Linked DNA regions of Methylacidimicrobium sp. AP8. The protein of the gene in region 1 binds, or shares a complex with, the protein of each later gene. Links are inferred from orthologs where the notes say so. Each region holds a gene or a part of one and is shown on either strand. Other genes may lie near its edges. The genes, in order: metK and groL.

The links.
Region 2: the proteins of metK (region 1) and groL are in contact, whole or in part, in a cryo-EM structure (PDB 8P4O), measured with the Escherichia coli proteins. The link is inferred for Methylacidimicrobium sp. AP8 from one-to-one orthologs.

The regions. Positions count from the first base shown.
Region 1 is NZ_LR797830.1:1,461,011-1,464,146, forward strand. Bases 54-2,872 are described here. They hold metK (methionine adenosyltransferase), read right to left. Parts: upstream 2,143-2,872; coding sequence 964-2,142; downstream 54-963. Other genes in these bases: ahcY (adenosylhomocysteinase), read right to left, coding at 54-933; MTHMO_RS06850 (metalloregulator ArsR/SmtB family transcription factor), read left to right, coding at 2,208-2,872. Outside these bases: more of ahcY, read right to left, coding at 1-53; more of MTHMO_RS06850, read left to right, coding at 2,873-3,136. UniProt on the Escherichia coli protein: Catalyzes the formation of S-adenosylmethionine (AdoMet) from methionine and ATP.
Region 2 is NZ_LR797830.1:133,237-136,494, reverse strand. What follows is about bases 318-3,258. They hold groL (chaperonin GroEL), read right to left. Parts: upstream 2,631-3,258; coding sequence 1,005-2,630; downstream 318-1,004. Other genes in these bases: dnaK (molecular chaperone DnaK), read right to left, coding at 3,063-3,258; groES (co-chaperone GroES), read right to left, coding at 2,683-2,979; MTHMO_RS00580 (HU family DNA-binding protein), read left to right, coding at 489-791. Outside these bases: MTHMO_RS00585 (CCA tRNA nucleotidyltransferase), read left to right, coding at 1-219.

The DNA.
Region 1 (3,136 bases):
GATGTTGCAGACGATCGCTCCGCTTTTCATCCGGTCCATGTGCTCCCGCCGGATCACGTGGATGCAGCCGGTCGCGGTGACGAAGATGTCCCCGGTCGACACGATGTCCTCGAGCACGGTCACCTCGTATCCTTCCATCGCCGCCTGCAAGGCGTTGATCGGGTCGATCTCGGTGACGACGACCCGCGCCCCCATCCCCCGGGCGGACCGGGCGCACCCCTTGCCGACGTCGCCGAACCCGCAGACGACGACCGTCTTCCCCGCGATCATCACGTCGGTCGCCCTCTTGATCCCGTCGAGGAACGACTCCCGGCAGCCGTAGAGATTGTCGAACTTGCTCTTGGTGCAAGAGTCGTTCACGTTGAACGCCGCAGTACCCAGGGTCCCCTTGGCCGCGCGCCGGGCCAAGCGGTGGACTCCGGTCGTGGTCTCCTCGGAGATGCCATAGATGCCCGGCAGCAGCTCGGGATGCTTCTCGTGCACCAGCTCGGTCAGATCCCCTCCGTCATCGAGAATCATGTTGAGCTGCGAGCCGTCCGGCCAGCGCAGCGTCTGCTCGATGCACCAGTAGTATTCTTCCTCGGTCTCGCCTTTCCAGGCGAACACGGGGATCCCTCGGGCCGCGAGCGCGGCCGCCGCGTGATCCTGCGTCGAGAAGATGTTGCAGGAGCTCCAACGCACCTCCGCGCCGAGAGCGATCAAGGTTTCCACGAGCACCGCAGTCTCCACCGTCATGTGGAGGCAGCCGGCGATGCGCGCGCCGCGCAGGGGCTGGGCCGGGCCGAACTCCTTGCGAAGAGCCATCAGCCCCGGCATCTCCGTTTCGGCCACCTCGATTTCCTTCCGGCCGAAGTCGGCCAATCCGATGTCCTTGACTCGGAAATCCCCGGCGCGGGAGAGCTGCTTTTCCTTCGTTTCCACGGTTGTCGTCATGGCAAATCCTTTCTTCGCTTCTTCCGTTGTCTAGAGGTTGAGCCGCTTTTGGAGGATCACGGCACGATCAGTCCGCTCCCAGGTGAACGTATCCAGCTCGTCCACGCGCCCGAAGTGGCCGTAGTTGGTCGTCCGCCGGTAGATCGGCCGCAGTAAGGCGAGCTCCTCGATGATTTCCGCCGGCTTGAGCCGAAACGTCTCCCGGACCGCGTCGACGATCTTCTGCTCGTCCACCTTCCCGGTCCCGAACGTATCGACGGCGATCGAAACCGGATCCGGATGGCCGATAGCGTAAGCTAGCTGCACCTCGGCGCGATCGGCCGCTCCCGACGCCACCACGTTCTTGGCGATGTATCGCGCCATGTAGGCCGCGCTCCGGTCGACTTTGGAGGGGTCCTTCCCGCTGAAGGCCCCGCCGCCGTGGCGACCCATCCCGCCGTAGGTGTCGACAATGATCTTCCTTCCCGTCAAGCCGCTGTCGGCCTCCGGCCCGCCGATCACGAACCTCCCGGTCGGATTAATGAAATAGCGGGTCGATCGATCCAGGAGATCGGGCGGGATCGCCTTGGCGATCACCTCGGAGAGGATGACATCGCGAATCGTGTCCTGTCCGACCTCCCGGGCATGTTGGGTCGAGACGACTACCGTCTCGACACGGATCGGCCGATAGCCTTCGTAGAGGAGGGAAACCTGGGCCTTCCCGTCGGGGCGGAGCCAGGGCACCACCCCCCGATGGCGAAGCTCGGAGAGCCGGCGGCAGAGGCGGTGGGCGAAGATAATGGGAGCGGGCATCAGCTCGGGCGTCTCGCGGCAGGCAAAGCCGAACATCATTCCCTGATCGCCCGCCCCCTGTATGCCGGGAGTCGCGGTGTGGGTGCCGTCCACCCCCTGGGCGATGTCCGGGCTCTGTTGCGTGAGCGCGTAGACGATCTGGAGCTTGTCGGCGTGGAAGATCTCGGCCGGCTCGTCATAGCCGATCTCCCGGACCCGCTCCCGGGCGATCCGGACATAGTCGAGCTTCGCCCGCGTAGTGACCTCCCCGGCCAGAACCAGGAGATTGCTCTTGACAAGCGTCTCGCAGGCGACCCGGCTGTCCGGGTCTTGCTCCAGGCAGGCATCCAGGACGGAATCCGAAACGGCATCGCAGACCTTGTCGGGATGCCCTTCGGTCACCGATTCCGAAGCGAATACGTGTTTTCGAAAAGTCACGCCGCCACTCCTACAAAGAAAGGGAAAGGTTGGCAAGCCATTTATTGATTGATAAGCATATTCCGATGCATGACAAATCCTATCCTGCGCCCGCCGGTCGCGGCGACCGTCTTCGCCGCCTCTGGTCGCTGCTCGGGGATCTCACCCGACTGCGCATCCTGGCCCTCTTGCAGAAGCAGGAACTTTCGGTGGCCGAGCTGTGCGAAATCCTCCAGGCGAGCCAGCCGGCCGTCTCCGGCCATCTCGCGCTGCTGCGCGCCGAAGGCCTGGTCCGGGTCCGCAAGCAAGGCCGAAAGGCTTTCTATTCCCTCCCGGCCGAACGGAGAGAGGATGAAGCCCGCCTCTCCGCGACCGCCCTCCTGCTGCTGGAGGAGTCGGAGGAGGCCGGCCGCGATCCCGAGCGGCTGCGCAAGGTGATCGAAAGGCGCAAGCGGCAAACCCGCGCCCATTTCAACCGGATGGCGGGACGCTTGGGCGGAGCCGGCGGCTGCCCCGGCCGAGGATGGGCGGCCGTGGGCCCCCTCCTCGCCCGCCTCCTTCCTCCTGCAGTAATCGCCGATCTCGGCTGCGGGGAAGGATGGCTTTCGCAGCTGCTCGCCGAGCGGGCGAAACGGGTGATCGCGGTCGACATTTCCCCGCGGATGGTGGCTTTCGCTACCCGGGAAGCCAAGAAGAGGAGCTTTACGAACCTCGAGTTCCGCCTCGGGGATCTCCAAGACCCTCCCATCCCGCCCTCGAGTGTCGATGTCGCCGTCCTCAGCCAGGCGCTCCATCATGCCCCGAGCCCCGATCAAGCCGTGGCGGCGGCGTTCCGCATTTTGCGGCCGGGGGGCATCCTCGCCGTTCTCGACCTCTGCGAGCACTCCTTCGAAGATGCCCGCACGCTCTACGGCGACTACTGGCTCGGCTTCGCGGAGAGCGACTTGGAAAAGTGGTTGCTCGCCGCTGGGTTTACCGAAATCCGCATCCAGCCCCTCGAGCCCGACGCCGACCC
Region 2 (3,258 bases), 1.3 Mb from region 1 along the record:
GAAGACATCTCGCCTCCTCGGCTCCTCACCGGACATGACCTTCTCGCCCTTGGCGTTCCGCCGGGTCCGCGCATCGGCTCTCTGCTCGCAGCCGTTCGCGAAGCCCAACTGAACGGGCAGGTGCGAACCCGGGACGAGGCGCTCTCCCTCGCATCCCGGCTGCTCTCCTCCGGCTCCGCGCCCCCCGGCGCGGAAGCGGCTCCCGAGAGCCGACTGTGACGCAGCCCCCTCGTTTGCTCGCCTAACCCGCACAGCGCAGGCTTATGCAGGGGATTACGCGCCGCGCATACATGGTCGTTCCTACCGCAAGACTCACGATGAACATAATATGTTTATGCGCAACTACTTCCTATCAAGGCTAAAAATCCGATCCCGCTCGCTTCCGATAGCGGAATCCCTTGTCTCTCCTTTTTCCCGTTGACGACTCTCACTCCCTTTGTCACAAACAGCCTGGAAGCGGATCGGATCCGCGTCCGAAAGGAGCGAGAATGAAAGAAGCAAAAAAGAATAAGCGTTGGAATCGGGTCGATCTCGTCGAGCATGTCCAAAAGGAAATGGGGAAGGACACCACGAAGGCCCTTGCCGAATCGGCGGTCGGCGCCGTCCTGGACGGACTCAAGACCGGCATACGGAAAGCGAGCACCGTTCAGCTAATCGGATTCGGCACCTTCAAGGTCGTGCATCGAAAGGCCCGAATCGGGGTAAACCCCAAGACCGGCGAGCGCCTCAAGATTAAAGCATCGAAATCGGTTCGGTTTTCTCCTGGAAAGGCATTGAAGGATAGTTTGTAAGTCGGCTCATATCTTCTGATCTGCCTGTCTACTCCTTGCCGCGTCGGCACAGGGAACAGAGGATAGGGAGCATCCGCGTCTATGCTCGTCTCACTCTAGGATTACGACGGGAAAGGCCGGAGCCCCTCCCGCGGGAACTCCGGCCTCTGCCTCTTTCTGAGGGAAGCGACCTCGCCGCGATGGCAGGCCGTTTCCGCTCTCGCGTAGTCCGCCTTAGTATTCGTCGCCCGCCCCCGGACTCGGCGGCGTAGCCTTCTTCTCCTTTTCGGGAATCTCCGTGACCATCGCTTCCGTGGTCAGGAGAAGGCCGGCCACCGAAGCCGCATTCTGCAAGGCCGTCCTCGTCACCTTGGCCGGATCGACGATCCCCGCCTTGATCATGTCGACATACTCGCGGGTCGCCACGTTGTACCCTTCATCACCGTTCCGGGCCTTCACCGCATTGACGATGACGCTCCCTTCCAATCCGGCGTTGTTCGCCAGCGCGCGGAGAGGCTCTTCGAGGGCTCGCTCCACGATCTGCGCTCCCACCTTCTCATCTCCTTTGAGGTCGAGCTTGCTGACACAGGGCTGGCACCGCAGCAGGGCGACCCCGCCTCCCGCGACGATCCCCTCCTCGACCGCAGCACGGGTCGCATGGAGGGCGTCTTCCACGCGCGCCTTTTTCTCCTTGAGCTCGGTTTCGGTCGCGGCACCCACGCTGACGACGGCCACTCCTCCGGCCAGCTTCGCCAGACGTTCCTGCAGCTTCTCGCGATCGTAATCGGAGGTGGTCTCCTCGATCTGCTTCCGGATCTGGTTCGCTCGCCCCTGGATGGCGCTGGCCGAACCCGAACCTTCGATGATCGTCGTGTTCTCCTTCTCGACGACGACCTTCTTGGCGCGGCCCAGGTCCTCAAGCTGCACGTTTTCGAGCTTGATGCCCAGATCTTCGGTCAGACAACGCCCACCGGTCAGGATCGCGATGTCTTCCAGCATCGCCTTCCGGCGATCGCCGAACCCGGGTGCCTTCACCGCGCAAACCTGGAGGGTGCCGCGCAGCTTGTTAACCACAAGCGTTGCCAGGGCCTCGCCCTCCACGTCCTCCGCGATGATGAGCAGCGGACGGCCCGCCTTTGCGATCTTCTCCAGAAGGGGAAGCAGGTCCTTCAGGCTCGAGATCTTTTTCTCATGGATGAGGATGTAGGGATTTTCCAACACCGCTTCCAGCTCTTCGGCGTTGGTAACGAAGTAGGGGGAAATGTAGCCCTTGTCGAACTGCATGCCTTCCACCACCTCGAGCGTGGTCGCGATCTGCTTCCCTTCCTCGACCGTGACGGTGCCGTCCTTGCCTACCTTATCGAGCGCGTCGGCAATGATTTCGCCCACCGAGGCATCCCAGTTCGCGGAGACCGTGGCCACCTGCTTGATCTCCTCTTTCTCCTTCACCTTCCGGGCGACTCGCTTGAGCTCGTCGACCACCGCGCTGACCGCCTTGTCGATTCCGCGCTTGAGATCCATCGGATTGGCACCGGCCGTCACATTCTTCAGGCCTTCCCGGTAGATCGCATCGGCAAGAACTGTGGCGGTCGTCGTACCGTCGCCGGCGACATCGCTGGTCTTGGACGCCACCTCGCGAACGAGCTGGGCTCCCATATTCTCCCAGGGATCCTCCAGTTCGATCTCCTTCGCCACCGTCACCCCGTCCTTGGTGATGGTCGGTGCTCCGAACTTTTTGTCCAGGATGACGTTACGACCCGCCGGCCCCAGTGTCGCCTTGACGGCCTTGGTCAGCTTCTCGATACCGCGCAGCAGGGCATGGCGCGCCGCTTCGTCGAAGATGAGTTGTTTTGCAGCCATACTTCTATGATCCTCCGCTTGTTCGTTCTTCGTTCCTCAAAACCGTTTTCCTTTATCCTCCAACCACGGCAAGGACGTCATCTTCCCGAAGGATCTGATAGGACTCCCCTTCGATCTTCACCTCGGTGCCGCCGTACTTGCTGATCAGGACGCGATCCCCTTTCTTGAGCTCGATGGGAATACGCTTGCCTTCCTCCAGCCGGCCCGGACCGACGGCTATCACCGTGGCCTCCTGCGGTTTTTCCTTGGCGGTATCCGGAATGATGATTCCGCCCTTTTTGGTCTCCTGCTCCTCGATCAACTTGACGAGGATTCGATCCCCTAAGGGGCGAATATTCGGTTCGGTCATTTGCTGCTCCTTTCTTCTCAGTTGCTTGGATCTATCGCGAGCCGGCCTTCCGGCCGGTCGCCACCCAAAAATCTCTGCGGCCTCTATTCCTTCTTGTCCTTGTCCTTGTCGATCATCTCGAAGTCGGCTTCGATCACGTCTCCCTTGGCAGCCGACCCTCCCCCGGAAGGTGGCGGGGAGGTCTCGCCGGATTTCGATGCACTCGCCCGCCCGGACGCCGTCGCCCGGTACAAGTCGGTCGAAACGGCTTGGATCTTCTCATTGAGCTCGTTCGTCGCA